4 regions of the Acetonema longum DSM 6540 genome follow, and region 3 is predicted to be linked to each of the others. Evidence: riboswitches for the same ligand, from Rfam matches in the RefSeq annotation. Region 3 holds a riboswitch; each other region holds the start of a gene.
The links. Region 3 has a riboswitch for cobalamin ahead of ALO_RS19525 (ABC transporter substrate-binding protein). Riboswitches for the same ligand answer to the same signal wherever they lie in the genome.
Positions count from the first base shown of each region.

Region 1: linked by a shared signal. The riboswitch ahead of nikB (nickel ABC transporter permease) and the one ahead of ALO_RS19525 (ABC transporter substrate-binding protein) in region 3 are both predicted to bind cobalamin.
Region 2: linked by a shared signal. The riboswitch ahead of ALO_RS06515 (nicotinate-nucleotide--dimethylbenzimidazole phosphoribosyltransferase) and the one ahead of ALO_RS19525 (ABC transporter substrate-binding protein) in region 3 are both predicted to bind cobalamin.
Region 4: linked by a shared signal. The riboswitch ahead of ALO_RS03780 (response regulator transcription factor) and the one ahead of ALO_RS19525 (ABC transporter substrate-binding protein) in region 3 are both predicted to bind cobalamin.

Region 1 is NZ_AFGF01000085.1:36,594-45,151, reverse strand. Features, by position in the region: gene ALO_RS10320 (ABC transporter substrate-binding protein) at 1-607, opposite strand, end outside; gene nikC (nickel transporter permease) at 604-1,449, opposite strand; gene nikB (nickel ABC transporter permease) at 1,456-2,394, opposite strand; cobalamin riboswitch at 2,500-2,754, opposite strand; gene ALO_RS10305 (hypothetical protein) at 3,112-3,837, opposite strand; gene ALO_RS10300 (ACT domain-containing protein) at 4,018-4,497, opposite strand; SAM riboswitch class I at 4,622-4,723, opposite strand; gene ALO_RS10295 (vWA domain-containing protein) at 4,893-6,302, opposite strand; gene ALO_RS10290 (ATP-binding protein) at 6,308-7,432, opposite strand; gene ALO_RS10285 (hypothetical protein) at 7,456-8,262, opposite strand; gene ALO_RS10280 (methyl-accepting chemotaxis protein) at 8,431-8,558, opposite strand, start outside.
Region 2 is NZ_AFGF01000050.1:123,023-128,870, reverse strand. Features, by position in the region: partial or broken gene ALO_RS06525 (DUF2087 domain-containing protein) at 1-705, opposite strand, end outside; gene ALO_RS06520 (guanylate kinase) at 939-1,508, shown strand; cobalamin riboswitch at 1,607-1,802, shown strand; gene ALO_RS06515 (nicotinate-nucleotide--dimethylbenzimidazole phosphoribosyltransferase) at 1,904-2,935, shown strand; gene ALO_RS06510 (sensor histidine kinase) at 3,084-4,304, shown strand; gene ALO_RS06505 (response regulator transcription factor) at 4,326-5,848, shown strand, end outside.
Region 3 is NZ_AFGF01000269.1:38,283-46,840, forward strand. Features, by position in the region: gene ALO_RS19500 (TonB-dependent receptor plug domain-containing protein) at 1-1,676, shown strand, start outside; gene ALO_RS19505 (TIGR03943 family putative permease subunit) at 1,800-2,606, opposite strand; gene ALO_RS19510 (permease) at 2,599-3,654, opposite strand; gene ALO_RS19515 (sugar phosphate isomerase/epimerase family protein) at 3,851-4,837, shown strand; gene ALO_RS19520 (hypothetical protein) at 4,830-5,636, shown strand; cobalamin riboswitch at 5,690-5,871, shown strand; gene ALO_RS19525 (ABC transporter substrate-binding protein) at 5,970-6,908, shown strand; gene ALO_RS19530 (FecCD family ABC transporter permease) at 6,905-7,915, shown strand; gene ALO_RS19535 (ABC transporter ATP-binding protein) at 7,921-8,558, shown strand, end outside.
Region 4 is NZ_AFGF01000025.1:14,186-22,743, forward strand. Features, by position in the region: gene ALO_RS03750 ([FeFe] hydrogenase, group A) at 1-168, shown strand, start outside; gene ALO_RS03755 ((2Fe-2S) ferredoxin domain-containing protein) at 173-424, shown strand; gene ALO_RS03760 (flavodoxin) at 523-948, shown strand; gene ALO_RS03765 (STAS domain-containing protein) at 1,015-1,278, shown strand; gene ALO_RS03770 (metal-sensing transcriptional repressor) at 1,419-1,694, shown strand; gene ALO_RS03775 (hypothetical protein) at 1,710-1,898, shown strand; cobalamin riboswitch at 1,983-2,165, shown strand; gene ALO_RS03780 (response regulator transcription factor) at 2,356-3,060, shown strand; gene ALO_RS03785 (HAMP domain-containing sensor histidine kinase) at 3,122-4,342, shown strand; gene ALO_RS03790 (ABC transporter substrate-binding protein) at 4,452-6,014, shown strand; gene ALO_RS03795 (ABC transporter substrate-binding protein) at 6,048-7,628, shown strand; gene ALO_RS03800 (ABC transporter permease) at 7,812-8,558, shown strand, end outside.

The DNA of each region.
Region 1 (8,558 bases), on a different contig from region 3:
CGGCTTTAAAATTGTCCACCTTATATGGCCCTGTCCCGATAATTTCCCGGTCGGCCACAGACGCATCAATAATGGCGAAATAGGGGTGAGACAGAATGCCGGGAATATTAGAGGTAGGCTTACTGCACACGATGGTTACCGTTCCGGCTGCGTCATCTGCCGTAATGGAATTGTAAATCAAGTAACCCTTCGGCTTGGAGTTGCCTTTGCCGCCCTGGGCGGCATCGGTATTTTTGTACAGACGTTCAATAGACTCCTTGACGGCGGTAGCGGTAACATCGTTGCCGTTGGAGAACTTAACGCCCTTGCGGATATGCAATGTCCAGACGGTGTAATCGTCCGAAGCCTTATAACTGTCGCACAGATTGGGCTCGGCTACCACCTTGGAGGAAAAGCGGAAAAGACTCTCAGTGACGGCAAACCGCATCGCGACCCAACTGGAATTCTCATTATTTGCCGGATCGAAGGAATCTGAATAATTGTAGCAGCCAAACTTCAGATGATTTTCGGCGGATACCTGCTGTGAACTGCCGCCGCAGCCCGTTAATGTGACAGCCAGGATGCAGACAACCAGCAGCAATGCTGCAATTTTGATTTGCTTGTTCATGTTGTTACTCTCCTTTTTTTCTGGAAAATATTGGTTTGCTCCTTCGGGTCAAGAATATCCCGCAAGCTGTCCCCTAAGAGGTTGAACGCCACCACGGTAATGAAAATGGCAAGCCCGGGAAAAATCATCAGCCAGGGCGCCGCTTCCAGGTAGGCCCGCCCTTCATTGAGCATATATCCCCACTCAATAGAGGTGGACTGTGCGCCCAGACCCAGGAACGAGAAGGCGGCAAGCTCCAGCATCATTCCCCCCATATCGGTGGCGGCCGCAATGGCTAAGGTGGGCAAAACCGAAGGCAGCATATATCGCCAAAGGATATACCGCGTGCGGGAACCGGACATAATGGCAGCTAAAATATAATCCTGATGTTTGGTTTTTAGTACCAGGCTGCGGGCCAATCTTGCGTACTTGGTCCAGCTAACGATAGTGATGGCGATTACGGCATTGGTGATGCTCGGCCCCATGATGCCGGCCATTGCGATGGCAAGCGCCATACCCGGGAAGGATACCATCATATCGGAAGCACGCATGATTACAGTATCGGTCTTGCCGCCTATGTACCCGGACAAAACCCCGAGTCCGCCGCCTACGGTAAAGATGCTTAGCACTAAGACCAAAGTGGAAGCCAGCGAGGTGCGAGTACCATAAATAACCCGCGAGAACAAATCCCGCCCCATACGATCGGTTCCAAACCAGTGATCGCTGCTTGGCGGTTTGTTGGCTGCCGTCAACACAGCCTGTCCCGGATCATGGGTGGCAATCTGCGGCGCAAACACCGCCACTGCCACGATGCATAACACAAAGGCTAGAAATATGTAAAATTGATATCTGCTCCGCGCCATCGCCGGTTATACTCCCTTCTTGAGGCGTGGGTCCAGAAAACCGTAAGAAACATCCACTGCCAGATTAACGATCATATAAATCAGGGCAATCCACAAGACATATCCTTGAATCAATGGGTAGTCCATTGACGTAATGGCATTAATGGCCAGGCTGCCCAGCGCCGGGTAGGAAAAAATGACTTCGACAACCGCTGTGCCGCCGAGCAGCGAACCTAAGGACAGACCCAGCAGCGTTAAGAGCGGCAGCATTGCATTGGGGATGATGTGCCGCCACAGTACAACCGCTTCCGATAGTCCTCTTGCCAAGGCTCCATAGACATAGTCCTGGCTCATTTCCTCTAAAATGGCCGCGCGAACCTGACGCGCATATTTTCCTGCCATGGCAAAGGCCAGGGTAAAGGCCGGCAGAATCATCTTTTGAAGTCCCATGCCGGTGGAAACGACCGGCAGCAATCCCAGCTTAAGCGCCACAAAATAGATGAGCAGCAGTCCTGCCCAGAAGTTCGGCAAAGAGATGCCAAAGAAGGTAACTCCCCGTATAAAGTAGTCCAAAAATCGGTTTTGATGTAAGGCCGATAGTACGCCTGCCGGTATCGCCATCACCATCATCATCACCAGGGATAAAAACGCCAGCTGCAATGTGGGAAGAACCCGCACCGCCAGCATTTGAGACACCGGCTTGCCCTGGGAATAAGAAGTGCCAAAGTCTCCGTGCAGGCAGTTCATCAGCCAATTTACATACTGCACCAGAAACGGACGGTTCAGCCCCATTTGTTCACGCATATCTTCCAATATTTCTTCTGGAGGAATATTGCCGGTGACGGCAAACATGGCCCGCACCGGATCGCCAGGCGCCAGATAAATGAGCAGAAAACTTAAGAAGCTAATACCCAGAAGCACGATGCCGATTTGAAGAAGCCGCTTCAGCAGTTGTCGCTTAAGCATACCCCATCACTCCTTTCATGTTAAATAAAAAAACAGATACGCCAATTTTGTTCCCAAAACTGGCATACCCGTTTTGCATGCACAGCACATGCATTTACCCTGCATGTGTACACAAAGAAAGATGTAAGTCTCCTGACTTGCGTTAGGGAAGCATTTGCTTCCTGCGTCCATATCCTACCTTCCCATGCTGCGATAAAACGCATTCACAGTGGCGGACTTTCGTCCATACAGCAAAATTTTGCTGCTTTGGTATGGCCTCACGCTTACAGTGCCGGTTGCGCGGGGAGTTTAACCCCATTCCATCTACGCTACAGACCATGTAAACACGGTCTTATAACGACAACTTTCTATTAATTTTTACACCTTTATTTAAAATATCATACAGGCGAGTTCAAAGTCAAGCCTTTATTGTCCAGGGCTTTGCACTGTTATTGTTGTTTATAGATCAAAGTTAATGCATCATTTACCTTTAATGTTTGAGATATCCGACAGGTCTACCGGAGGAAAATGTTAACGCCCGGTCGGGCCACAAGTGCAGGCCGAAGATCGCTGCTGTATCATCCGGCAGACCGTCCTGAATGAAATGGCAGGCGTTGCTCCTTCGCTGGCTGAAACAGCAGCTTGCCAGAAATCCAGGGATGGTTAGCCCGGCTGTAAAAAGTAAGATTATACAGTGGGGGCTGCCTCCGCTATAGAGACAGCCCCCACTGTAAGCGATTAGCTAATGTTTACCGTGCCTTCCTGCAGGATCTTCCATAAAGCTCCATTGCGGTTAATAACGCTCTTCAATTCAGCGTATGGAATCTTATATCCGCGCAGCCCTTCCGGCTGCACTGAATAAACTATTATGGAATCACTAAGCAGAACAAAGGAACCAGTTTCTTTATTCCATGTTTCGGAAAAATCTTCATAGGTCCATTGAATTGATGGGGATGTATTCGTAATTCGCAGTTTGCTGTCATTAGTTAAGCAGATTTTTTTAATTGTCCTTTCAAAATCAACTGGTTTGAAAAGATCTTCAAGTTTATATAGTTTTCCGGTCGTTAGATCGATATGTACGGTTTTATCAATATTACTTGGTTGGGAGCCTTCGGAGGATGAAGTTACGCCTTGAAAGTGAATACCTAGTAGTTTTGGGCTATAAAAGGTTACTTCAAAATCACCTTTTAAAGAAGTGTTCGGTGGTATTATGGATATCTTCAGAGTATTATTAATTGTATCCTGCAGAGCAGTATCTTTCATTCCGTCTATTTGAGGAATAGAGGCTTCACTGTTATTTTCGGAATATGTAGCTTTAAAAAGTTTAACCTGTCCCTGCTGTTCGGACTGCGCTTCTTGAGTTTCAGGTTCCTGTGCGGGTACGGCGCTGCTTGCATATACATTTACCGCACTAAGACTTGCTGCTAAAAAAGCAGCTAAAACTAATTTTCTCAGTCTGACCATAAGGTATACCTCCAGCTTTTGTTTAGTAGAAAGCTTTGGTAAACTTTCACAAAGTCATTATACATCCTGTTTATGACAAAAATACGACAAGCTAAACAGAGAATCAGGAACATCAAGGACAGTTCTCCTGATGCGTTGAAGTTAAGGGTATGACAGGCTGGAACAATTATTTTCACTGTTTCAACCATGATCTTCCGAAAAGGTACAATGCGCCTCGATAGCGCCTTTTGCCTTTGTCAGATGACATTGTTCAATCAAAATCGATATAAAGGTTTGGGAAGTGTTCAATTGGAGAAGCGGGATACTCATGGAATGCAGCATTTTTAAAATGTTTGCTGTGATTTTTGGCACATCGTCCACTTGTCCGCCGGAGATATTGATTGTCGCGCAACGACTGATGGTTGTTATGTGATATTCCAATTTAGGGAGTAAAGACAGAATAGCGCCAGTCATTGCAGATGGTATAGAAAATACTATTTGGTTCTTTTGCAAGTTAATTCGCTGTAAAGCGATCTGATGATCAGCCACCGTTTGGAAAACAGCTTGAATTTCCTGATTGCTGAACGGATGATTGGCCAGAATTGCTATCTGGGTGATTTCGGATTGACAGGATAGGACAGGGGGAGTTCCGTCCATAATGATAATGGCTTCAGTCTCCATCGAAAACTCCTTTTCATCTAATAATTGCTGCAGGGTAGCTGGAGGCCTTAATCGGCATACCGCGCTCCTCTGTTTTTTGCCATAAAAAAGACCCCCTGGAGAAAGGGGGTCAGCGCATCCCTTCCTCTCATCTTCCAGGATATAATCCTGCTGGAATTAGCACCACTGCATTGCTGCCGGTTGCCGGGCGTCATCGGGCCAGTCCCTCGACCACTCTCGATAAGAGAATTTCGAATATGCAATTTAAAATTATCTTACTATACCGGATATTCTGGAGTCAAGCAAATTTCTCCTTATGGCCGTATTACACAAAAGTTCGGCAGTTTGGCAGGAGTCCTCTTTATTTGTAAAGCTTCCAATGAAGCATATTAGCAATACGCCCGTTACTTTGTAGATTACATACCTATTTTCTCCTGATGATTCATTGAATAGCCGCCTTTTTCCACCTGAATCATATCCCATTCATTCGTTTTTATTTCAATCGGATCGAGTTTTTTAACCACGCCATAGGCTTCTTTTAATGAAAGCCGGTCACCTTTGCCGGAAATAACCCATAGAGTTTTATATCCCTTCGGTTTGACGCGAAGCTCATCTTCTCCTTTGCCGTCGGTGAAATACACTAGTAAATTGAGCTTCTTGGTGTTGGCAAATTCAAAAACCGGGGTAAACCGGGTGCTGCCCCGTATTTTGCTTCTGGATTTTATATCCTTGACGGATTTAAGTGTATATACACGTCTGATTTCGCTGTCGCATTCTATCATCAAAATTTCGTGATTGTAGTTTTTTACAATGCTGAGGACTTCTTTTACTGCCTGGTTAAATTCCTCGTCACTAATGCTGCCGCTGATGTCAAGCGCAACGGCGATTTTGGCTTTATAGCTCTTCAGTTCACCGCGCAAATCCAAGCGGTCAGGCTGCCGGCGATTTCTTCGGGTAACCGTTTTCTTGGGATTGCTGGTCACCGATCCCATTAACCTCTGAAGATACAAATTCCAGGACAAGTCAGCCTTGCTGCTTTTTAAAGAAGATATCAGGCTTTCCAAATAGGCTGGAATACTGCCTTTTTGTGAAGCATCAATCACTTTTTCGGTAAATCCCCGGAGGGTTTGTTCATCCACCGGGTCGGACCTTTGCCAAATATCATGGGTTTTTTCAGGATCATAGGCGGTTTCGGCCGGTTGATTTTTGCCGGGGTCTTCAGTTGCCTCTCCCGCTTCCTCCAGCAGGTCCAGAGCGGTTTGGACCTTTGCCGCATAGTATTCAAAGGTCTCGAACGGCAGCAGCTTTAATCCGTAATTTAAATTGACCCATTCTAAAGTAGTAGCATAGGGCGGCAGGTAATCCAAGTAGGTATTGATGGTGATATCCATGGCGATATTCATCGCTAAGGCGCTGCAACTGCCCCGCAGTTCTTTGGCCCGGATTAAATGCAGGGATACGACATGGAGGATTTCATGCTTAATGGTTGTTTCCATTTGTTTGAGAGTAAGAGTCAGAAAAATGACAGGATTAAAATAGATCACATATTTCGCAGCTTTAAAATTTACCCCGGTGGGGCTGCTGATATCAAAACGGATTTCCTTGGACATTTGAAACAGAAAATACCCGTAGAAGTTGTCCTTATCTTCCATCAGACCCAGATTTACTTTGTCGACAAGGCGGAAAAACTCGGCTGCAAAATCTGCCGGAATGTGAACCTGAGAAGGCCCCTGAGACTTGTTCTGCCTGGCTGCCCTCAAAAAATCCTGAACCAGTTCATAGGATCTTATATAAAGTTTTTGCGCTTGTGTATCAAACGTTTCCATCCCTATCACCTGATTGAACGATACGCCGCAAAATAGGCTTCGACAAAAGCTTCATTTTCCAGGGCGTATTCGTATACGCCGCTATAACTGTTTTTGATATCTTTCATGATTCCGACCATTAAATCGACCGGATATAGTTTTAAAAACTCAATGAGTCGCTCCGACGTACTATGATCATAATCCCCGGCTTTTATATTCGTCTCTAACCGGCTTAGCATATTCTTGGCCGCCAGGTAGAGCCGGGTATGACTTTCCGTTTTAATTTTTTCACTCACCGATTTAGCCAGAGAACTTCCCGCAAACACATCTTCATACGAAATAAGCGGCCGATAATCGGATTCCAGAAAGTGAACCAGTTCTTCAGCGATGAGTTTTCCCACATTGCCCCTGACGACATTGAAAAATACCGGCCGGGGTACGCTATCCTTTTTCTGCTGATAGACCTTATAAAGGTGAGAAATCCTTTCGTAGCTTCTTGGCGTTGCTTTGATATCATTTTCATTGGTTTTATGCAGGTATTCCGGAAAAGTGGAGATAAACTCGATCACCTTGGGCTCAAGGCCGGCATTCATGGCCCAGTCTACCCACTGCATCGGATCAGGTTCCATGGGCAGCCAGACAAAACGGTTTTCCTGAGCGGCGTCCATGTCGACCACCTGATAATCAAATTCCTCGCCGTATTTGCCGGAGGGGTTCATGGCGGCAATGATTTTTACGGTTTCAGGCAGTTTATAGCCGTTGATTTCCCGGTTTAATATCAAATTCATCAGTTCCTGCTGCACGGCGTGTTCACAGCGATTAATCTCATCGATCAATAAAAGAACAGTTTTGCCGGCGGCTGTTGCCTCATCAATTTCTCTCAGCTTATGATGTACGGCATATACGGTGGTCTTCTTTTCCGGCCTGTCTCCCGGCCGATTTACGCCGGTATAGGATTCTATCGTGGGCAGACCGCCGATTTCCCCTTCTTTCAGAAGATTGCCGTCAATCACAATGAAACTCCAATGGTTCTCCTGGGCGATTTGCTTGGCTAAGGCTGTTTTTCCCACGCCGGTTTCTCCGACGATCAAAGGCACTTCTCCGGTAGCCAGTACTAAATCAACACTTTTTAATGTATCAATAAAATTCATGGTATCTCCTGCCGTTTTATATTTTATATCTTTAGTTTTTCATCTACAGCGATTTTCCTGGCCTTCTTGCTGCCGTGCTGATCAATAAACCGGATCTTGTCCAGAGGGAAGAACTCGCTGCTTGTATCGATGACACTGCAATTTAGAAAGTCTCTTACATATTTTTCTTCAACGGCTTCATTGGATAATGCCGCCTTTAACACTTGCTCCAGTTCCCCTTGAGATATACCCGCTTCTTTTGTCACATACTTAATGACTAAACTATTGATCTGCAGAAACTCCAGTATTTTATTTTTACCTAAATCATTGATCAGGCGAATGGCCCGCTCGTCCTTTCTGACAGCAATACGCTGGGCCTGATCGGTAGGGGAAGGGATATAGCGCAATGCCTCATAACTGATTGTTACGGCCTCTTCCTGGGCCCTGGCGCAGGGCTTCTTTATAAATTTGACGGCGTCGAAATTTTTTCTGACAGCCAATACCTGCAATTCCTCACTGGGATGATCGACATATTGAATCGCCCAGCCGGCCTGACTGACGGCTAGTTGAATCAGGGAGTCCGGCGGGTTTTTAATATAGGCCAGGTTGTTCCAGCCGTCCTGGATGGCTTTGACCATCATCCCTCCGGTCGGATTCGCGATAAATTGAATGGCCCGGGGATTGTTGGCTATGGCTAATTCCTGCATCTGGCGGGTCGGATGGTCGATATACTGTACCGCCAGTCCGTTTTTTTGAACGGCCAGCAGCTTCATCTCTTCGGTGGGATGATCCATGGACGCTAACGCATAAGGATTATTTTTTATGATTTCCATGAGCTTTGCTTGTTCCATATGGTCCTCCTTCGCAGGCCGCTGATATTTCCATCTTAATCGAAATAGCGCCTTGTTACAATACCGACGAGACGTTAGAAATAAAATTTACCGACAAAAAACAGGCATACTACCGAAAGCCGGTAAAGTATGCCTGTTTTCGTTATGAAAGGGTATGACGGCGAAAGATTACTTGTCCGACACTTTGAAGACCGCGGACAGGGTCTTGAGTTCAGTGGCCATGGCGCTGCTTTCTTCCGTACTGGCGGTAACTGTCTGCATGGCTGCTGAGGTCTGTTCGGTGGAGGCTGCCACTT
Region 2 (5,848 bases), on a different contig from region 3:
TAAATTCCGGCGCAGGAGAATGTAATCGTGGTAGATGGGTTTTAAGATCTCGTTCACTTCTTTTTCACTATAGTTTTTGCCGGTCTCGAAATAGTTTATGAGATGCCGCAGAATGGCTGCCCGCTTTTTCTCTTTCAGCGGGAATCTATCGAGGGGGCCATCGGGTCCCTGCTTAAAGTATGCCGCCAGAATGTGGTCAGACTCCTGCCCGGTAATAGCAAACCGCTCGTCGACCTGTTTCGAACTGCGCGGGATTTCGATGAAGGCATCTTTTTTCGGCATCCGTTCTCCCAGCAATTCCATAATCGCCAAAAAGATTTTGGCCTGTTTTTGTTTTTCCCGCAAACTGAAGCGATGATTGCGGATGGTGGAGGTACTGCCTGCATTTACGGCTTTGGCCACCTCAGCGTCGCTATAGCCGGCGTAAAAAAGCTCCAACAGGCTTTTTTGGTGTTCCGTCAACCCGGTTAACTGTTTGTCCAGGCTGGTGAGAACATGAAAGACCGAGCCATGACACTGGGCAATATGCATTTTTATATATTTTTTGGCTTCATATAACTGGCACTCGTGGGAGTATATGACTCCATCGGGAAATTTTTGGCCGCAGATGAGACAAATGAACTCATCGCTATGGGACTGATAGGTGTAACCGGCTTTGATATCCTGCAGCGATGACTGCCAAAACAGATCGGATACATCATTCATTTCAAACACCTCTTACATTTGTTTGATAAATACATAGACATTATATGATTCTGTCTATAATAAATCAAGAGTATTATTTTTCCATTGATTGTTGTGCCGGACTTTATAATTTTACAAAAATAGCCGGACAGGTAGGAATGAAAATTTATTTAGAGAATAATGACAATAAAGGCATAAGCTTGACTTAGGTATGGCTATTTCCAGGAAATAAGTCGAAGAAGGGGGAAGATAGAATGAACAAGGTATACGCTATTATCGGGCCGCCTGCTTCCGGGAAAACCTCTCTGGTAAAGGAACTGTCAAAGCAGGGTGTTCCTGTCATGGTTAGTCATACCACCAGGCCTAAAAAACAACATGAAGTACATGGGGCTGATTACTATTTCGTCTCAAAAGAAGAGTTTGGACAGCTGCAGTTGATTGAAAAAGTGACCCGGGATAATAACTTTTATGGGTTGAGCAAGGATGAGGTATTACGAAAGGTAAACCAGCATCCGGTTTCGATTGTGGATATTGACTTAGTCGGCCTGGAACAGTTGAAGAAACTTTTGGGAGGACGGGTGGAATCTATTTTTGTTCTGGTTGACAAAAACACGGTGATTCAGCGCTTAGTGACGCAAAATGCGAAACTGGAGGATATTCAACGCCAGGTGGAGCAGGCTGCCGGCAAGGGTGAGTTTGACAACTGGCAAACCGCCGATTATGTGGTAAAGAACACCGGGGCCATGGATGCGTCGGTACGTCAGATGCAGGCTATTATGGGATTGCTGTGGGCTGAACCGGCAAGCGCCACGGAAACTGTTTAGAAAGGGTGTTACTTTTTTTACCGATCCTATCAGAATTTTGTTGTGTTTTCTTTTGCCGCAGGATAATGCCATTCCCTGCAGAACCCTAACTGTAATTGAATCAGTGCCACCAAACAGGTGCCTCTCGCCAGAGAGGAGAATAGGGAAGGCGGCAGGATGCTAAAGTGTCCTGGAACGCCGCGGTCGCGCCACTGTAATCGGGGAGGAGCCTTTGCCCATGCCGGCTGGTCGCCGGGAGGCGCAAAGGTTTCGCAGAACCGTAGCCAGGAGACCTGCCTGTTTTGGCTGTCATTTGTCCCCGCGTCAGGGCGATGCCAGAAGGATGGGAAATCAAAGAAAAACCTAGCCTTTTTGGCTGGGTTTTTTTGCGAGCAATACCAAAAAGGGGGATGGATATGGACTACGAACAAGCGGTTGACCAATTGATTAACGGTGCGGCCAAGCCGCCGGGCAGCCTGGGCCTGCTGGAGAAATACCTCCGAAAGGTACTGCTGGCATGGGGCGGTCTGGAGCGGGAAGTAAGACCCCATCATTTGATTTTTGCCGCCGACAATGGGGTGGTAACCGAGGGAGTGGTCAACTATCCGGCGGAAATTACCTATCTGCAGGCGCAAAATATGGTTGACGGAAGGGCCACTATCAGCTGTTTCTGCAGCGGCAGCGGCATTCCCTATACGGTGGTGGACGTCGGCACCAAGCATCAGGAGGCGGCCGGCATCAATCGCAAAGTGGCCTTAGGTACAAAGAATTTTATGCAACAGGAAGCGATGAGCCCGGGGGAATTCCGGCAAGCCTGGGAAACAGGCCGGGAAATGGTTCGCAGCTCGGTGGAGCAGGGCTATAACCTGCTGTCATTCGGGGAAATGGGCATCGGTAATACCACTACTTCCGCGGCGGTCCTTCATGCCTTAAGCGGTATCCTGCCTGAATTTGTCGTGGGTTATGGCGCAAGTCCGGGAAATGAAGAGACCCTGAAACGTAAACGCCTGGTCGTGGCCAAAGGGGTGGAGCGGCACCGGGAGACCATGAAAACAGTAGAAGATATTTTGCGTTGCGTCGGCGGCTTTGACATTGTCGCCATTTGCGCTGCCATGGTCGAATGCGCCCGGGTTAAAACCCCGTTTGTGATCGACGGCTTTATCACGGCCGTAGCCTATGTCTGCGCTGCCAGGATGCAGCGGGAAACAGAGAAATTCGCCATTCCTTCCCATTTGTCCAAAGAGCCGGGTATGGCCTATGCGCTGCTGTTGGGTAATATCCGGGCCGAGGACGTGCCAATTCGCGCCGATATGGCGCTGGGCGAAGGAACCGGCGCCGTCCTGATGGTGTCCATCCTGAAAAATATGGTCTATGCTATTTTCCATACCGCCCGGCTGGATGATTTTGAATTATCGGCTGCGGTCCCGCCAGCGACAGCAGCCGTTTAACCAGCATAGAAAATAATTGCGGCGGAATGGTGATTTTTTGCCATTAGCAGGAAATAACTGTAGGTTTAGCAAATACTTCCCTATGAATAAACAGAAAATTTTTTCATTTTATTTCTGATGCTGCATTATTGTGCAAGGGGGAAGTAGGGTGCACAATCTCCAAGGATTTGCCTTGAGCGATATCGTCAACATGCAGGTGCTGCAGGAAATTCAAGATAGGTTTGCGGACGCCACAGGCCTGGCGGCAGTAATTGTGGATGTGAACGGGTCACCGGTAACCACGCCCAGTAATTTTACCAGGTTATGCAACTATATCCGGTCCTATCCCGAAGGATTGGCCCGCTGCATGGATTGCGACGACCGGGGCGGGCGGAAAGCAGCGAAACAGCAGCGTCCCTATGTCTATCATTGCCACAGCGGCGCCCTGACCGACCTGGCGGCGCCGATCATTGTTCAGAACGAATATGTGGGAGCCGTTCTCGCCGGCCAGGTGATCCTGCCCCAGGAGGGGTACGAGCCCAGGGCCGAAATGCTCCGGCGCCTGGTACCGCTGGGATTGGAACCGGCCATTTTGTCAGAATATTTGGATTTGGCTGAGGTTTTGCCGGAAAACCGGCTTAAAGCTTCAGCCGACCTGATTCACCTCCTGGCTAACTATGTGGTGGAAATGGGCATAGCCAATATCAGGCAGCAACAGTTAGTGACTGAAATCAAGGCTAAAGCCGACCTGGAGAATTTACTGCGGGCCGCGGAATTAAAAGCGTTGCAGTCCCAGGTGAACCCGCATTTTTTGTTTAACACTTTAAATACCATCGCCAGGCTGGCGCTGCTTGAAGAAGCGCCGCGGACCCAGGAAGTAGTTTACGCCCTGGCCGACATGCTGCGCAACAACCTGCGGGATATGGATCAATTGCGCACCGTGGAGGAAGAAGTGAAATCGGTGCGGGATTATTTCACCATTCAAAGCGTGCGGTTCGGCGACCGGATCAAAACCGATATTGATATTACCCCGTCTCTGATGGAAACGCTGATTCCGGCCCTGACGCTGCAGCCGTTGGTAGAAAATTCTATTTTGCACGGCCTGGAGCCTAAGCGGGATGGCGGCATGGTGCAAATTACCGGAAGGCTGGACGGAGACCGGGTGGTCCTGGCGGTAGTCGACACCGGCGTAGGTGTGCCGCCGGAACGCATCTATTCTATCTTCCGGGCCGAAAAACGGCCGGTTACCAAAGGACAGACCACCGGTCTGGGCATTATCAATGTCCATAAACGCATTCAGCACTTTTTTGGCAGCAAGTACGGCCTTAACATGGAAAGTAAAGTCGGTGAGGGGACACGAATCTATATTCAGCTTCCCTACCCTTCCTAAAAATCAGAGGAGAGAAACAGAATGTACAGCTTGATGATCGCTGAAGATGAGCAGCTGGAACGGCAGGCGCTGCGCTTTATTGTGGGAAAACACTGTCCTGATATTCAGATTGTCGGTGAAACCGGCGATGGGGCCGATGCCGTGCAGATCGCATCGGAGCAGGCGCCGGATATCATTCTGATGGATGTCCGCATGCCGGAAATCAATGGCCTGGAAGCCGCCAAAAACATCCGGGCCATCCTGCCGGATACGATGATTATCATGCTGACCGCCTTTGACGAATTCAGCTATGCCAAACAGGCCTTGGCTTTCGGCGCGATGGATTATCTCTTGAAACCGCTCAAACCTGCTGATCTGGTACGCACTTTGCAGGCCACAGCGGCCAAAGTGCAAGAGATCCGGCAGAAACGGCAGGAGGAAGCCCGTCTGCGCCATAGTTTGCAAGAAGCGCTGCCGGTGATTCAGATGTCTTTTGTCTATGATCTGGTTTTCCGGGAAATTCAGGATTTGCCCCATCTTAAAGAGCGGGCGGCGTTTTTGGGGCTCAAGGCCGATGCCGGTGTGGTCATGGCTGTGGATATTGACAACTTCTACCAGGTTAGCCACCGGGAATCCGAATTACGAAAGCAGCTGATCAAACAGAATGTGTTCCGGCAGATTGTGGCCGTCACCGGCGGCAGCGCCCTGGTGACACCCTTTGGCAGCGACAGTGTCATCGTACTGTTGAGCAGCATGATGCCGGCTTCGCCGGACCTGGGCAAAGAAGCGGTGCTGCCGGTTGCGGCGCAGATCCGTGACGCCGTATCCAGGAACCAGGGCATCAGCATCACCATTGGCATTGGCCGCTGGTATCAGGATCTGCGGCACATGCACAAATCCTATCTGGAAGCTGTTCATGCCCAGCGGCAGCGTTTTTTTCTCGGTGACAACCAGATCATTCATGTGGACGATGTACCGCATCCGGAGACAGGACCGTTTTATTATCCCTTTCATTATGAACGGGTGATGATGGACAAAGTCCGCTGCGGCGACCGCAAGCAGGCCAAGGAAGCCCTGCGGCAGCTGCTGAAGGAACTGTTGGCCAGCCAGGCCGGCATGGAAGCCGTCAAGGCCTGCATGCTGGAGCTGCTGATCGTTTTGTCCCGGTCGGCGGTAGAAGGAGGCGCCAATCTGGAACAACTCACTCTCCTGAATGTGGACCGCATCAACCAGCTGACCCGCTGTTCCAGCGGAGAGCAAATGCATTACTGGATGTTGGACTCTCTCGACCGGTTCCTGGACAATATGCTGGAGAACCGCAACAGCATGAATGTGCGCCTGGTCAACAGGGCCTCTGAATATATCCGGCAAAACTGCCAGCGCAATGTTTCCCTGGAGGAAGTAGCCAAGCTTGTTCATTTGAGCCCTTTTTATTTCAGCCGGCTGTTTAAGCAGGAAAAAGGCTGCAATTTTGTGGACTTCCTGACGCGGATGCGGGTGGATAAGGCCAAACGGATGCTGCAAAATGCCGAACACACCATTGTGCGCATTGCCGCGGCGTCCGG
Region 3 (8,558 bases):
CCGAGATTCTGACGCAGCAGGATCTTTTGAATACCGGCGCCAGTAATTTGTATAACGCCCTGAGTTTTTCCACCGGCATTGCACTGCATCAGTACGGTACGGGAGGCTCTTCCATGGGCAATATGACCAGTAAGATCGTCATGCGGGGAAACTCCGGCGGTACGCTGGTCCTGATCAACGGCATGCCGCTGAATATCCGCGGCACCTATGATTTGAACGACATTCCGGTGGAAAATATAGAACGGGTCGAGATCGTCCGCGGCGGCGGCTCCGTACTGTACGGCAGCGAGGCCACCGGCGGCGTCATCAATATCATTACCAAGAAGCAGCGGGAGAATTACTTTAAGACCGGCTGGGGCAATTACGGACAGCAAGAGTATACTGTCGGCCTGCAGGCCGACAGGCTGGGCCTCAGCTATCAATACTCCGACTGGGGCACCCGGGAAAACGTCGCCAGCGACGGGAAAAAATGGAAAGGTCCGGACAATAATAATTTGAGCTTGAACTATGCGTTCAATGATAACTGGAGCCTTTCACTCAATCATGTGGAGTCGAATTATCATTATATTACCAGCAAAGCAGACACTGAGCAGAATATCAACAGAAACAATATTCAATTGACTTATCGCGATAATCATCTTCAATCCACATTTTATTATGTTGACAGGACGCGGGAGAAGGATGCGTTGACCTTTTCTAAAGGAACCTATGAAATTGACGAAGAAAAGAACCGCAATTACGGATTGGACATGCAGAAAGATTGGGAGATAAAGGATACCAGGCTGTTGTTCGGCGGATCGTTTCAGCGTGAAGAGTTTACGAAGAATGCTAAAATCAGCACTAGCGATAGCGTTAAGCATTCCAGAAACGATTTTTCTGCCTATGGGCAGTATGAAAAGCCTATCAGCAAACGGGACACGCTGATACTGAGTGCCCGTGAGTCCTGGACAACCGGTGCGCCCAACGATTATGACGAAACGAACTTCAGCGGCCAAGCACAGATGATCCACAAGTTGCAAGAGAATGAGAATTTGTACATCAGTGCGGGACAGTCCTTTAAAATGCCGGAGTTGCATCAAATCTATAATACGGCTCCCGGCGCAGATTTGAAGGCGCAAGTTGGTGCCCATTACGAGGCGGGCTGGAAAAAGGATATCGGTGGTCATAAGTGGCGGGTTGCCTTATTTCATTATGATATTGATGACAACATAACCGCTAAATATGTTGCCCCAGACTTTATCTATGAGAATGAGAATTTAAAAAATAGCGGCATTGAATTGGAATGCAAGATTAAAACCGCTGCCAGCCCGTTCGGCTTTCATTATGCTGTCAGCTATGGTAATCCCAAAACTGAAACCATAGATGAAGGCGGCTCCTCGGGCTGGCAGCGCGATTATTCCCGGTGGCAGCTTAATGGCGGCGTGACCTATCAGCAGGATAAATGGAGTGCCGCCCTGAATGCGTCTTACATGGCGGAACGGGTACTGAACAACGTCGACACCAAACCGTATCTGCTTACTAACTTGAACGTGAATTATGCCATGACGCAGAACAGCAGCCTGTTTTTGACCATCAACAACCTGCTGGATAGGGATGATATTACCTATCGAGCAACATCTGCAGACTATTATTTCACGCCCTGTAATTACATGATGGGATATAAGATGAATTTCTAAAAGAAAAATAGAGGAAAGAGCAGCGGGAGCCCAGGCCGCAGAGCCGTTAAAACGCGAACCGGCGCTTTAACGGCTCTTGTTCTTGTTATTAGTGTGCAGGCATGTCAATATGATTTTTACGACTCAATTATATACATAAGGATTAGGCAGAGGTTCTATGCGGGAAACCGCAGTTGCTTTCAGCAAGGGAATGACAACTCCGTTATAGTCTCCCTGCTGAATTTTTCCGTGTACTTCTACCCATGTGTCGTTTTTATACAGAGAGCTGTCAGGCCATTCTATGATTAAGCCACTGGGCATTGCATCAGCGGCACAGCAGGCAATTTCAAATCGTACCACCATGCACTGATTATCCTTGAGACCCGCTGGCCTATAGACAAAGCCTTTTAAATTGACTTCCCGGTTGATAAAATTCGCAGTAGCTTCGTACATGATGGTAATCCAGCGGATATGGTTTGTATCGTCAATATAAATAACCGGAGTTTGTTTTGGATTAACTGGTTGAATCTGCTGCATTGCGTCGAACGGAATGGCGGGTGTGTTGTTTTCAGACATGGAGGATGCGGCGATACCGGGATTGTTGGAAAGATACTTCATGCTCCTGTTGTCAGCGGTTATGGAGCCCAGTGATTTGGCAGGGATGAGAAAACAGATGGCAATGGTCCCGATGAAAACATAATAAAAATAGCTGGAGAACGTATGATCTCGTTTTGTCGGATTGACTGACAGCATATCACTCACTAGCCGTATGGTTTGCACGATAACCAGCAGGAAAAGGATGGTCAAGCCAACTTGGGCATTAAGAGTGAATTGCGGGTGTATTAATTGCAGCAGATTGCCCTGGGTTATCACCCGGTAAAATAAAAGAGTAAAACAAATAAGAATCAAGAGCTGCAGTAGATTCTCGACTGCCTGTGAAAATCTATACAAACCCGAACACCTCCCTGAAATAAGGAAGACAATTGATCAGCAGTGACAGCAGAAATACGCTGATCGTAATCAGGAGAACAAGCTTCATTACGTATGATACTCTAAATGCATTGAGCATCATAATTACATTTTTAATATCCAGCATAGGCCCATAGATCAGGAACGAGGCAATTGCGCCCGGGGTAAAAGAGGCGGCGAACGGCGCAGCAATAAACGCGTCTGCCTGTGAGCAGACGGAAAGAATGAAAGCAAAACCCATCATGCCCCAGATGGAAACAACAGGCTCCTGGCCTACGCTTAACAGCAGAGTCCGTGGTACGGTTATCTGAATGACTGCGGCGAGAAATGAGCCGATTAGCAGGAAGCGTCCCATATCAAAGAACTCGTCGCAAGTGTGGTACAGCATCTCGCGCAATCGCATCAGAAGTCCCGGATGATGATGCTCGTGTCCGCAGCCGCACCCCTGGTGACAGCCGCAGCCAGGGTCTGCCGTGTAGGGATTGAGTATCTTAGAGTTTACGTTGCTGCTATATAACAGAATTCCGATAAGATTGGCGCAGATAAAAACGCCGGCAAACCGATAAACCAGCATAGAGGGAGACGAGTTAAAAGCAAGGTATGTGGAAAAGCCGACTAAGGGGTTAATAACCGGAGCCGATAACATGAAGGGGACGGCGATATACGCAGGGACCCCCTTTTGAATGAGCCGGCGTACGATAGGGATAATGCCGCACTCACATAAGGGGAAGAAGATTCCCAGCAAGCTGCCGCAGACGATGCCAATCATGCTGTTTCTCGGCAACAGACGATGAATTGTTGTATCGGAAATAAAGACGTGAATAAACGAGGAAATAATCACTCCCAGCAATACTAAGGGAAAGGCTTCGATGATAATACTGAGAAAGATAGAAGTCAATTCCTGCAAAAAATCTGTTTGATTTCCGGGCAGTGCTTCAAGAAACCAAATATCAGGATGCAACACACTCATGATGAGCAGAATGGATAGAATTGAAAGCTTTCCCAGGTTGGATTTTGCGCCTGTCTCCATGACAACCTCCATTTGGATATTCATACCATTACTATAACGTGTTGAAAAAGTTTTGGCAATTATTGTTTTCCCTTTACTATTTTACCGCGCCACGGCAATTACGGAGAGGCTTTTCTTTACGAAAAAAGATCGAAATTAGGGAGGGTTATGGCATCATTTTCGAGAATTCTGTGCATAGATAATAAAATGGAGACGTATGATGCTGCAACTGGTAAACCTATCGAACTACAGCACTGACCTGGTCCTGATCCGCAACGACGCGGCTGAACTTCAAGCATTCTTACAGCGGAACGGTCTGGACGGCCTGGAAATGATGTTTTGTGATTCCTGGGACCCTTCTATTCATCGCCTGGAGTGGATCCACGGGGTGCATCTGCAGTTTTGGCCCAGTTGGCTGGATTTTTGGCGGGGGGATTATCAGGAGTTGCTGCGCCAGTTTGGCAGCCGGGCGAATATCATTGCCAGTTACGGCGGGCTGAAACGTGAGGACTGGCTGAACCGGCAGCGGGCCAATATCCGCCAGGCCAGAGAAGCTCAGGCTAAGTATCTGGTATGGCATGTCTGCCACAATCGTTTGGAAGAAATCTTTGACTGGCGGTTCAGCGCCTCGGACCGGGAGGTGGTGGATGGGGCCATTGAGGTAATCAATGAAGTGGCTGATGAAATTCCCGCTGACATGACCCTTCTGCTGGAAAATTTGTGGTGGCCTGGCATGACACTGCGGGACCCTGGCATAATTGCCCGTCTCCTTGAGAAGATCAGGCATCCCCGGCTAGGGATTATGCTGGACACCGGACACTTGATGAATACGAATCAAGACTTGAGAAGCCAAGCGGAAGGAATTGAGTATGTCCTGCATACCATTGACAGCCTTGGCGAATATAGCCGCTCTATCCACGGTATTCACCTGCACTACTCCTTGTCGGGACCCTATATCCGGCAAACCAGGGGCTGGAACCGTCAGTCTTGCAGCTTGGAAGAAAGCATCAGCCATGTGCTGAAAATCGACCAGCATCTTCCCTTCACCGACTCTCAAGTCTGCCGGATCTTGGACCGGGTTCGCCCCGAATGGCTGGTGCACGAATTTGTCCAGAAATCGGCCGGGGACTGGGAAGAAAAAGTGGTCAGGCAGCAGCGGGCTTTGGGCCTGCGACACCTGAAAGGAGATGAGACCCATGAATAAAAAATGGATGATTCGTTCGTTGATCTGCATAATCATCGGGCTGTCCTGCTTTGCTGGCACCGCAGCGGAGGTCCGGGCGGAAAGCAGGACTTTGACAAAAGATACGAAATTTCAGCCACAGGGCTGGAGCGTCGGTAACTTCATCAAGTTCCGGAAAGATACTGCCGTTCGCCTGAATGAACGGGAAGAAGTCGTTGCCGGGACTCTTGCCGAGGATACGCTGCTTCCGTTCCGGGGCTGGGACCGGGCGGCGGATGAAACGTATTATGTGGATGTTTACAGTGATGTAGGCTTTTACCGCTTTCACCGTTATCCGTTTGCTAACCGGAATTATACCGTAACCATCTCCGGCAGCAGTTATTTACTGTATAAAGGCGGTGCGGAGGTAATCTTCAGCGAGCAGGGAGATGTTATTGCCGGAACAATCGCTGAACGGGCAGCCATTCGTCTGGCCGCCGGCAAGTACGGTTTTGTTACACTCAAGAGCAATACTGAACTTGTATTTTATCCGTCGGGTGCGGTTTTAACCGGCACCTTGGATGAAGATACCTATCTTCGTCCGGTTGGCTGGGAAAAGCTTCTGTCAGGCGACGGTACCGCCGGATATGTCAAATTCAGCAAGGGCAAAACCGTGAAATTTAATGAAGCCGGCGAAGTAACCGCCGGCACGCTGAAAGAGGCTGCCGCCTTAATCGTTGAAACGGGAAGCCGCAAAACGTTTTCGCCCGGAACAAAGGTGGAATTCAGCCCTGCAGGCGCGGCGGCCAAAAGCGACAAACTTGAGATGACGATGCCTTGACGGGCTCACGTCAGGATGATACTATAAATCCAAAGAGTCGTTTCATTAACCGCAACCGCATAGGAAGAACAGGTGCCCTTGGGGCTTAATAGGGAAGACCGGTGTGATGCCGGCGCGGTCCCGCCACTGTAATGGGGAGCGAGTCCAGACGATGCCACTGGGATGCAAAGTCCTGGGAAGGCCTGGAGGAGCGAGGAACCAGAGCCAGGAGAACTGCCTGTTTGAAAATCACCGTTTTACCTACGAGCGATAGGGAGGGGATTGAACAGGATGTCTGTTTCATCCCGTCCGGATTGCCGGTCGGGATGTTTATTTTTCTTCGGAGGTTATGGGTTGAAGAAATACCTGTGGCTTGTTTCCCTGACACTAAGCTGCCTGTTTACTGCATATATGCTGATACAGCCGCCGGAGGCAATCCGCCTCCGGCAGACTGGTGGCGAAAGAAAGATCCGTGACTTTCTCGGACGTGAGGTATGGCTGCCGGTCAAAGCGCCCCAGCGGATTATTTCCCTGTCCCCCAGCAATACGGAAATTCTCTATGCCATTCAGGCCGCTGCGGCCCTGACCGCAGTAACCGAATACAGCGATTATCCGCCGGAAGCTCAAAGCAAGCCGCGAATCGGCAGCTATCACAGTCCCGATGTGGAGCGGATCATTGCCTTGCAGCCGGATGTGGTGCTGTCGGGAGGAAATTTTCATTACCGGACGATTCAGCAGCTGGAGCAGGCTGGCATTCCGGTGGTGGCGGTGGAACCCGGTACGATGCAGGAAGTGCTGGAGGCCATTCGATTAATCGGCGATGTGGCCGGCCGGTCCGGCGAGGCTGAGCGCGTAGTAGCGGCTTTGACCGGGAAAATGACCGGGATCCATCAGCTGATCCGTAGAGAACCGGCGAAAACCGTTTTCGTGGAGGTTTGGGATGAGCCGTTTATGACCATCGGGGGTAAATCCTATTTAAGCGATATTATCTCACAGGCAGGCGGCCTCAACGTGACCCGCAACAAACCTTACGATTATATGGCTTGCGATTTTGAAATGCTTTATGGCTTTAACCCTGACATCTATATCGCCGTCAGCCATGGCGGGCTGGGCAGAAAACTCAGGATGAGCCGGCATCCCTGGGTGCAGCGGTTGAATGCCATACAGGAACAGCGGATGTACTATATTTCCGACGACATCTTATCCCGGCCCGGCCCCCGCAGCTTTGACGGCTTGGAAGAGTTGGCTTTCATATTGCATCCGGACCTCATGAAGGATTGGAAACGTAAATGATGACAGCGGCAAAAAATTATTGGATTCTGGCCGGATCTTTCCTGGCCCTCGCAATGGTAGTCCTGCTGGTCTTGATGATCGGCTCCGCCCGGATTCCGGCGGGTGAGGTATATGCCGTAGTGATGCACCGGATATTCGGATTGGTAACCGCAACCGTGGACCCCTCCCTGGAAGTGATTGTCTGTGATATCCGCTGGCCCCGTCTGGCCCTGGCCATAGTGGCCGGCAGCGCTTTGGCGGCTTCCGGCGCCGTATATCAGACCTTATTCCGCAATCCTTTGGCCGATCCGTATATACTCGGCGTTTCTTCCGGCGCCGCCTTGGGGGCTGCTTTGTCCATTGCCTTTTTTCAGTCGGCCTTTCTGACGGTGTTCGCGTTTATGGGCGGCTGCGGGGCGGTGGCGGTGGTATATGCCCTGGGACAGCGCTGGCATAGCCGGGATTCCCGGCAGCTTCTGCTGGCGGGGATTGCCCTAGGAGCCATGCTGAACGCTTTTCTCAGCTGTATTATGGCGGTGTTTACCCAGCAGCTCCATGCCATCGTTTTCTGGCTGATGGGCAGTCTGGCCAATCCGGTGGACAACCTGGCAGCCCTGGCAGGTTTGGTGCTGTGCGGCATACTGGTTTTAATGATTTTTGCCGGTGATCTGGACGTGCTGTTGACCGGGGAAGAATCAGCCAAGCTCCTGGGTGTGAATGTAACTCAGGTACGGGCTGTATCTCTGGCGGCCACTACTCTTTTAACCAGCATTGTGGTGGCGGTCATCGGTATCATCGGCTTTGTGGGACTGATCGTGCCGCATCTGGCCCGCAGCTTTGTCGGGCCGGGGCATAAACTGCTGCTGCCGGTCAGTGCTGTCTGGGGCGCTATTCTTCTGCTGACAGCCGATGCCATAACCCGGTACTTTACCAGCTTGGTGACGATTCCGGTAGGAGTGGTGACCGCCATGCTGGGCGGACCCTTCTTTTTATATGTACTATTATCCCTGGGCGATAGCAAGAGGTGATGAACATGACGGATAAGCTGCTGACAGTTGATGACTTGAGCGCCGGCTATGGCAATCAGCCGCTGCTGCACAATATCTCCTTTTCCTTGGAACCGGGGGAGACTTTAAGCATCATTGCGCCTAACGGCGCCGGCAAGTCCACCCTGTTAAAATGTATCACCGGCCTGCTGCCGCTCATGGCGGGCGGCATCCAGCTAAAGGGGAAGCCTATGACTGCCTGGTCCCGGCGAGAGCTGGCCCGGATGATAGCCATGGTGCGGACCGAAGAAACTGAAAATCCCTTTCCAGCGGAGCAAGTGGTGCTTATGGGCCGCTACGCCCATATTCCCCGCTTTTCACCGCCATCATCCGATGACTGGGCGATTGTCCGGACGGCCATGGAACAAACCGGCATCTGGCACAAGCGTCAGGCTGTCATGGCTGAACTGAGCCAGGGTGAAAAACAGAAAGTTCTGATCGCCCGGGCCATTGCCCAGTGCCCGGACATCCTGCTCCTGGATGAACCTACGTCCCACCTGGACGTGGCCAATCAGTACATTATCCTGTCCATGATCAAAAAGCTGGCCCAAGAGAGGCGGACGGCCATCCTGGCTGTAATCCACGATATCAACCTGGCCTTGCAGTTCAGCACACGGCTGATGAT
Region 4 (8,558 bases), on a different contig from region 3:
GCCGGACGGGAAGGGAGAAATAAAAGGAGCGTGGGGCTGTATGAGGCCGATCGAATGAGCAGCATCAAACGCTCGGAAGAAAATCCGATCATCATGGCGCTTTATGACGGGCTGCTGAAAGGCAACATACACAGGCTGCTCCATGTGGATTATGTTAGAAAGGCGTGACAATATGATCAAGGTCAGCGTTTGCATAGGCAGCGCCTGTCATATCAAAGGCTCCTATAATGTGCTGAATTCCCTGCAGCAATTGCGCGAAGAATACGGGCTGGCGGACCAGGTTGAGATTAACGCGATTTTTTGCCTGAATCATTGCACAGAAGCAGTATCTGTACAAATCGATGACGGTGCGGTCCATAGTGTTTCCGGATCAACGGCGCGGGACTTTTTTATCAAAAATATTTTGCCTTACGCTAGTCCATGAGAAAGAAATAGCTGTTGATCAAAGAGGTCTTTACAATTTCTCATAATGCGGTATAATGATAATGAATATCATTATCATTATACCAAGGAGGGATTACCGTGAAGAAAGTAACAATTATCTATTGGAGCGGTACAGGCAACACGGAAATGATGGCGCAAGCCGTAAAAGAAGGAGCGGAGCAGGGCAATACAGTAAAACTGCTAAGAGTGGAAGACGCGACCCAACAGGATGTGGCGGCAGCGGATGCCGTAGCCTTTGGCTGCCCCTCCATGGGGTCAGAGATGCTGGAAGAAGGGTACATGGAACCATTTGTAGCTTCCTTGCAGGATGTGGATTTTTCCGGTAAGACCGTAGCCTTATTCGGATCCTATGATTGGGGCGACGGGCAGTGGATGCGGGAATGGGCCGACCGTATGAAGGGGTACGGCGCCAATGTAATCGGCGAGGGGCTGACCATACAGCTTACGCCGGATGCAGACGGGCTGCAGGAATGCAAAGCTTTAGGGGCAACACTGGGTAAGTAACCGGCACACTGGCTGAATGGTTATACTAGTGCCGCTTGCGCCACAAACGCCGGGAGAGTGGAAGATATGTCAATTTGGGTAAAGGCGGATTCGCAGCAGGTATATATTAACATAAGCGGTGATGTTTTTACGGAACATATCGAACTTTTACAAAGCAGCCTGCTGGAGCACCTGTATTATGGTTACAGGCGGATTGTTCTCAATATGAACGATGTGAGGAATTTTGACCATAATGGCCTTGCTATGTTGCGCTTTGTTCGCGAGCGGTTTGCCAAATACGGCGGTGTGATCATTTTGGAAGATGCCAAAGGGCATGTTGGCGAATTTTAAAAGAAAATATTATGTTAAAAACAGATGCCTCAAGGCATCTGTTTTTCATTTTAAGGCGCAGAGTGTGTTCTTTACCCGCTTTTGCCTTGACAATATCCTCCCCGGGGGGATATTATGGAGCTGGAGGAGGGATACCTTTTATGCAAAATCATACACATGCTCATCAGAAACAAGTTACAAACAGACTGTCGAGAATTGAAGGACACGTTCGATCAATTAAGCAGATGGCTGCTGAAGGCCGTGACTGCCCTGAAATATTACTTCAGATTGCAGCGGCTCGAAAAGCTCTAGACAATGCTGCGAAACTCATATTGAAAGATCATCTTGAACACTGTCTTATTCATGCGGTCAATGAGGGCAAACAAGAAAAGTTTCTTAAAGATTTACAAGAGGCGATTGACCACTATATTAAGTAAATAGGAGGGGGGATAATGAAGGCTTTTCTGATAGTTGCGGCTTTGATGGCTATTCCATCCGTAGCCTTGGCTCACTCTGGTACATTATTTAAGATAGCAGTAAATTATATTCCAATAATATTAGCTGCCGTTCCCATGCTGTTGAAGCTATTTTCCAAGCTGGTTTCAAAAATATATTCTTTTTTCATGGAAGAACATAAATAAAAGTAAAAACAAGACAACCGCGCTCGACAGTAAGCAACACCTATGCTAAAATTTAAAATAGCAACGAAAATGCAAGAAAAGACAAAAAAATAATTTGGTGCAGGTGCCTTTCGGGGCTTAATAGGGAAGACCGGTTAAAGGCCGGCGCGGTCCCGCCACTGTAATGGGGAGCAAAGCCATGATATGCCACTGGAGCGTAAGTTCCGGGAAGGTATGGCAAGAGCCACGATCCAGAGCCAGGAGAACTGCCTGCATGACAATCACCGTTTGACCTGCGACAGACAGGGAGGGAATTTATCGAAATAATCTCGGCTTTTTAATCGGAATATTTCGTAGATAGATTATTCTAAAATGGGACCTCCCCCTGTTGCTGCAGGGAGGGTCTCATTTTTTAATTTCATGGCCGCCGCTTAAATTGACGCAGGACAATTCTGCCGCACTTACTAAGGAGCTGATTATGGGTAAGCAAATCAAAATTTTAATCGTTGACGATAATGCAGATATTCGTGATATTGTTTCTATTTTACTAAGCGATATGAACTATACAGTGCTTAAAGCAGAGGATAGCGCTGCCGCCATGAAGCTGCTGCTGTTAAATCCCAATATCGATCTCATAATTCTCGATATTATGCTGCCGGATCAATCCGGCTTTGATGTGTGCCGGGAAATGCGCCAAAAGACAATGGCACCTATTTTGTTTCTAACCGCAAAAGCCCATATCGCCGATAAGAAATATGGGTTTGATTGTGGTGGAGATGATTATTTATTAAAGCCGTTTTCTTCCATAGAGTTGTCGGCAAGGGTACAGGCGCTGTTGCGCCGCTACGCCGTATATCAGGGGAAAAGCGCGAATCAGGCTAACGAATATATCAAGATACGGGAGCTGCTGGTACATCCGACAGCAGGTGAAGTATCGGTCGCAGGGATTGATATTTTGCTGCGCCACATAGAATATCAATTATTGGTTTTATTGGCCAAGAACCGGGATCAAGTATTTTCTGTTCAAACTATTTACGAAACAATTTGGCAGGAACCATTTATGCCGGCATCCAGTAATACTGTTATGGTGCATATCAAAAATTTACGGCAGAAGATTGAAAAAGATCCGCAGAATCCGAAATATATTGTTACGGTTTGGGGGAAAGGATATAAACTTATTTAAACAATCGGTCTATATGCAGCTGAATGTTAAGTTGATTCTGTGCCTCATGATTTCTTTCTTCGTGTCTGTTTTGCTTTTTCTCTGCTTACAGGCCGGTGCAGGCATATGGATCGAAAAAAGGCTTAGGCAGCCGCAGTTTGTAAAAGAACAGTTGCAAGAGGAGGTATCCCGGCTGCAGGCTTATATTCTGGAAGAGAATGTATCTGTTTTGGATTTTCACAAGTTAAACAAATGGGTGGCCTCAAGGAAGATTACCATGATTTCCATGTATCAGAACGGCAGGCTTATCTATGACTCCAACGCGAGCGGCCTCGGGGCGGAGCCGCCCCCGGGTGATGCGCTCTATCCGCTTCATTTTCATGATGCGGATGTGATGGTCAGTATCACTTCTTTTCTGAAACATCGCTATGAAGATATTGCTACATATATGAATCTGGTAATATTTTTTTTCGTATTTTTATTGATCATGTTATCTTTCGTTCGTCAAAAGACCTTGTATATTCACCGTTTGGATCATGAAATAAAATTGATGCAGGGCGGAAACCTGGATTTCCCCATCACCGTAAAGGGCAATGATGAGCTTGGTTCACTGGCGCGGGATATTGATAACATGCGGCGCTCCCTGCTTCTGCAGAACCAACGGCAGGAGCGCCTGGAAACGGTTAACCGCAATTTTGCCACAGCAATATCTCATGATGTCCGCACCCCGCTTTCCGCTTTAATCGGTTATCTGGAAATTATGATTCAGAAAAAAAATCTCAGTGACGAGCAAAGGCGTCAGTATTTGCATACCTGTCAGGAAAAGGCCTGGCAATTAAAAAAGCTGACTGACAATATGTTTGAGTATCTGGTTACTGCGTCTGATGATGACGCTGCCGGATTGAACACGAATATTGATCATAGTTTGCTGGAGCATCTTATTTATGATGGTGTTCTGCTCCTTGATTTTCATGGTTTTATTACCGAATTTACCAAGCCTGAAAATATACACTATAGTATCAGTTTTCCGATTGACAGCCTGCAACGAATTTTTGACAATATTTTTTCAAATCTTATTAAATATGCTGATCCGGCAAAAGTGGTATCAATTTCCGCCTTTATTGATCATACTTCACTGTATATCAGCTTCAGCAATACTGTCCGCGCTGCTGCCAGTCAGACAGCAAGTACCGGTCTGGGGTTAAAAACCAGTAAAAGCCTGCTGGCGCAAAACGGGGGCAGCCTGGTCATTGCGCAGGATGAAGCTGTATATACCCTGACGATCGAATTGCCCGTCAACTGATTGAACCGGTTGCTGATTGCAATAGTTCTTAAATAATCTGAAATATAGACATCATCCATTGCCTTATGCCAGTCGTAACGCTATATTTAATCAATAGGGGGAGATAAGCATGAAAAAGATTTTATTGTTAAGTTTGGTGCTTATTCTTGTTTTTATTGCGGGATGCGCATCGCCTAAAAATCCAGAAAAGATAATAAAAGACGAGATTACAATTTCCGCGGGAGTGAATTTGGTGGCTGGCGGCTATGACCCGACCGCGGGTTATGGCGTCTGGGCGCCGGATATCTTTCACAGCCATTTGTTGCAGGTGAAAGCGAACAACCAATTGGAAAACGATTTAGCCACATCTTATGAGGTTAGTCCGGATGGCTTAATTTACACGTTTAAAATACGAACCGACGCCAAATTTGCGGACGGGCACCCTCTGACCTCTGATGATGTGGTCTTTACTTTCACGACGGCAAAAAGTAAAGCCTCTGCGGCTGACCTGACTATGCTGGATTCCATTGAAGCATTGGACGAGCATACGGTTGTTTTTCATTTAAAGTATCCCTGGTCGACTTTTGTCTTCCACCTGAGTGAAGTCGGAATTGTGCCTAAGCATGCCTATCATAGCAATTACGGCGATCATCCGGTAGGATCCGGCGCCTGGAAAGTCGTGGAGTTTGCCAAAGAGCAGCAGCTGATTCTCATGCCCAATGAGCACTATTACGGGATAAAGCCGAAGTTTAAAAAAGTAACGATTTTAAAACTGGATGAAGATGCTGCCCTGGCGGCTGCCAAATCGGGGCAGCTGGATTTGGTGCTGATTGAATCTGAGTTTGCCAAGACGGACGTTGCCGGGATGAAGCTTTACAGGATGGCGGCGATGGATGCCTTGACAGTTAATTTGCCTACGATTCCGGAAATGACTGACGCCGCCGGGAAAAAAGCCGGCAATACGGTGACGGGCGATCCTGCCATCCGTAAAGCGCTGAATATCGGGATCGACCGACAAACCATTATCGATAACGCGTTGAGCGGTTTTGGCCAGGTGGCTTACGGCGCGGCGCCGGCGCTTCCCTGGAGCAATGGCGATACGTTTCAGGACAATCGGGTGGAAGAAGCGAAAAAGCTGTTGGAAGCAGCGGGCTGGAAAGACGCTGACGGCGACGGCGTTCGCGAAAAGAACGGGCTCAGGGCGGAATTTGTGATTACCGGCCGCAGCAATGATCAGGCCCGCTATAATACTGTCGTTGCTCTTGCGGAAGATGCGAAAAAGCTGGGGATAAAAATTATACCGAAATCCGCGCCATGGTCAGAATGCCGGGAAGCGAGAAACATACCCACTTGCTGGGTTTTTGGACAGCCCAATCCGATCGAGTTTTACCGCTACTATGATTCTTCTCAAATCGGCAAGGCTGTGATTGGCAATCCCGCATCCTATGCAAACCCGGAAGTTGACGCCGTTGTCAAAAAGGCCTTGACGGCCAAGAACATGGAAGAAGCGAACCGGTATTGGCAGGAAGGCCAGACGCTTGCGCAAAGGGATGTGCCGTATTTGTGGATTGCTCGTCCTGACGTGACTTATCTGATAAGGGAAGGGCTGCAGCTTCCCTCCCTGAAAAAACTGCCGACGCGTGGTCAGGGGATTTCGATCGTTGAAAACATGAACGAATGGTTTTGGGAATAACATCCTGAAATAGGCTGAAAGTGGAGTGAGGTTATGAACAAAGGCTGGAATGTTTTTTGGATGATTGTTCTGGTTTTGCCAATGCTGGTCAGCTGCGGCAGGGTGGAACCAGTACAGAACGAAAAAGAAGAAGTGACGATATCGGTTGGCGATTTAGCGCTTTCGCAAAAATATGATCCCATTGCCGGCTATGGCGTCTGGTTTCCGCCGCTTTTTCACAGCTCGTTGGTGAAAGTCAATCATCACAATCAAATCGAAAGTGATTTGGCCGAAAAATATGAAGTCAGTTCTGACGGGCTGGAATATACTTTTTATCTGCGCAAAGGGGTAAAATTTTCTGACGGCAGCCCTTTGAAAGCTTCCGATATCATTTTTACTTTCCGGAAAGCGCAAGCCACTCCATCCTCCGCTGATACGTCAATGATCGAAAAAACGACGGTCATTGACGACAACACCGTTGTGTTCCGGTTAACCAGGCCATGGTCCATGTTTCCGTACAATGTAAGCGAGATCGGCATTGTCCCGGAAAAAAGCTACGATGAAAACTATATCAAGAATCCCATCGGCAGCGGCCCCTGGAAAATGGTTCATTTCGAAAGGGAACAACAACTCATTATTGAAGCGAATGAGCATTATTATGGTCCTAAGCCCAAGCTGAAAAGAGTGACGATTATTAAGCTGGATGAAGATGCGGCCCTGGCAGCCGCCCAGTCGGGCAAGCTGGATCTGCTGTGGATTAACGCCGAGTATGGCAAGCATAAGGTTGCCGGTATGCGCTTGGCCGAGATACCGACCATTTCCGGCCTGGTATTTAATCTCCCCACAACGCCGGAATATACGGATGAAAAAGGATTTGTCCGCGGAAACCGCGTTACGGCAGATCCGGCAATCCGCAAAGCTTTAAACATCGGCATTGACCGCAAGCGGATTATTGAAAATGCATTCAATGGCTTTGGCACTGTAGCGACCGGATTTTCGCCGAAATTGCCGTGGGCCAACCCGGAGGCGCTTTTCAGTGATAACCGCCGGGAAGAGGCCAACCAAATTTTAGCGGAGGCCGGCTGGCTAGATGCCGACGGTGATGGGATCCGCGAAAAAGACGGTATCAAGGCCGAATTTGTCATTACAGGCCGCAGCAGTGATCTTGAGGTGTATAATCTAGCCGTGGCGGCCGCCGAAGACGCTAAGCAATTAGGCATTCATATTATTGCCAAAAGCGAGGCCAAATCGGAAGCGCTTAAAAATGCTCCCAGAATACCGACAGGCTGGATCATCGGCCGCTACACGCCTTTGGAATTCTATCGCTATTATGAATCCAACCAAATTGGCGCTGCCGGCTATGGCAATCCGGCAGGCTATAGAAATCCGGCTTCCGATGAATATGCGGCAAAAGCGCTGCGGGCGCTTTCCCAAGAGGAAGCGAACCGGAATTGGCGTTTGGCTCAATGGGACGGGAAAAATGGCGTTCTTAACGACTATCCCTACTGGTGGATCGCTTACAGCAGCATGGTTTTTTTTGTCCGCGACGGGTTGGACCTGGGCGAACAAGGCGCTCCCCACCGTACTCAGGGAGCAATGGTGCTGAGTAATTTGCACGAATGGGAGTGGAAGTAGAAAAGAGAAATTCAGTATGCCTGTTCATGAGGATGGGGGAACGGGGATAAGGAGCCCGCAAGCTATCCTCATAAACAGGTTTTATTTTGATAATAGAGCTATGGCGTTTACAGACATTGCGTAGAAAGGAGAATCCGGGTGAATAAAGGGTTGACTGACTATTTGAGCAGTACGCTGGTGAGAATGATTACCCTGCTTATCGCTGTGAGTTTGATTAGTTTCATTCTGGTTGTTTCTTCGCCAATCGATCCTGTTGATGCGTATTTAGGAGACATCAATGTATCGGAAGAGCAAAGGGAGAACATTGCCGAATACTGGGGCCTTAACAAATCGCCGGTTGAGCGTTATATAATCTGGATAGGCCATATTTTTCAGGGAGACATGGGGGAATCGATTACCTACCGTCAGCCGGTACTGAAGATTATCGGCGAGCGCTTTCAGGCGTCTCTTGCGTTGATGGGGCTTGCCTGGGTGCTTTCCGGCGTTTTGGGCTTTGCACTGGGAGTTATCGCCGGGGCGAATAAAGACAGCTGGCTGGACCGGGGCATCAAGACTTTTTGCTTGATTTTGGCATCAACGCCTGTGTTTTGGCTGGGCTTGCTGATGCTGATGGTTTTTGCCATTCAGCTGCAGTGGTTTCCATTGGGGCTGGGGGCCCCGATTGGTAAATTGTCATATGAGATTACCTGGGCAGACCGGCTTTATCATTTGATTTTACCCGCAGTCACTTTGAGCGTTACCGGCGTTGCCGGGATTGCGCTCCACACCCGCCAAAAATTAATCGATGTTCTCAAGAGCGAATATATCCTTTTCGCCAAAGCCCGCGGGGAAAAGCCCCGGGAGATCATTTGGCGCCATGGGCTGCGCAATATCGCCCTGCCGGGCATTACTCTGCAATTTGCATCCATTAGTGAACTGTTTGGCGGTTCG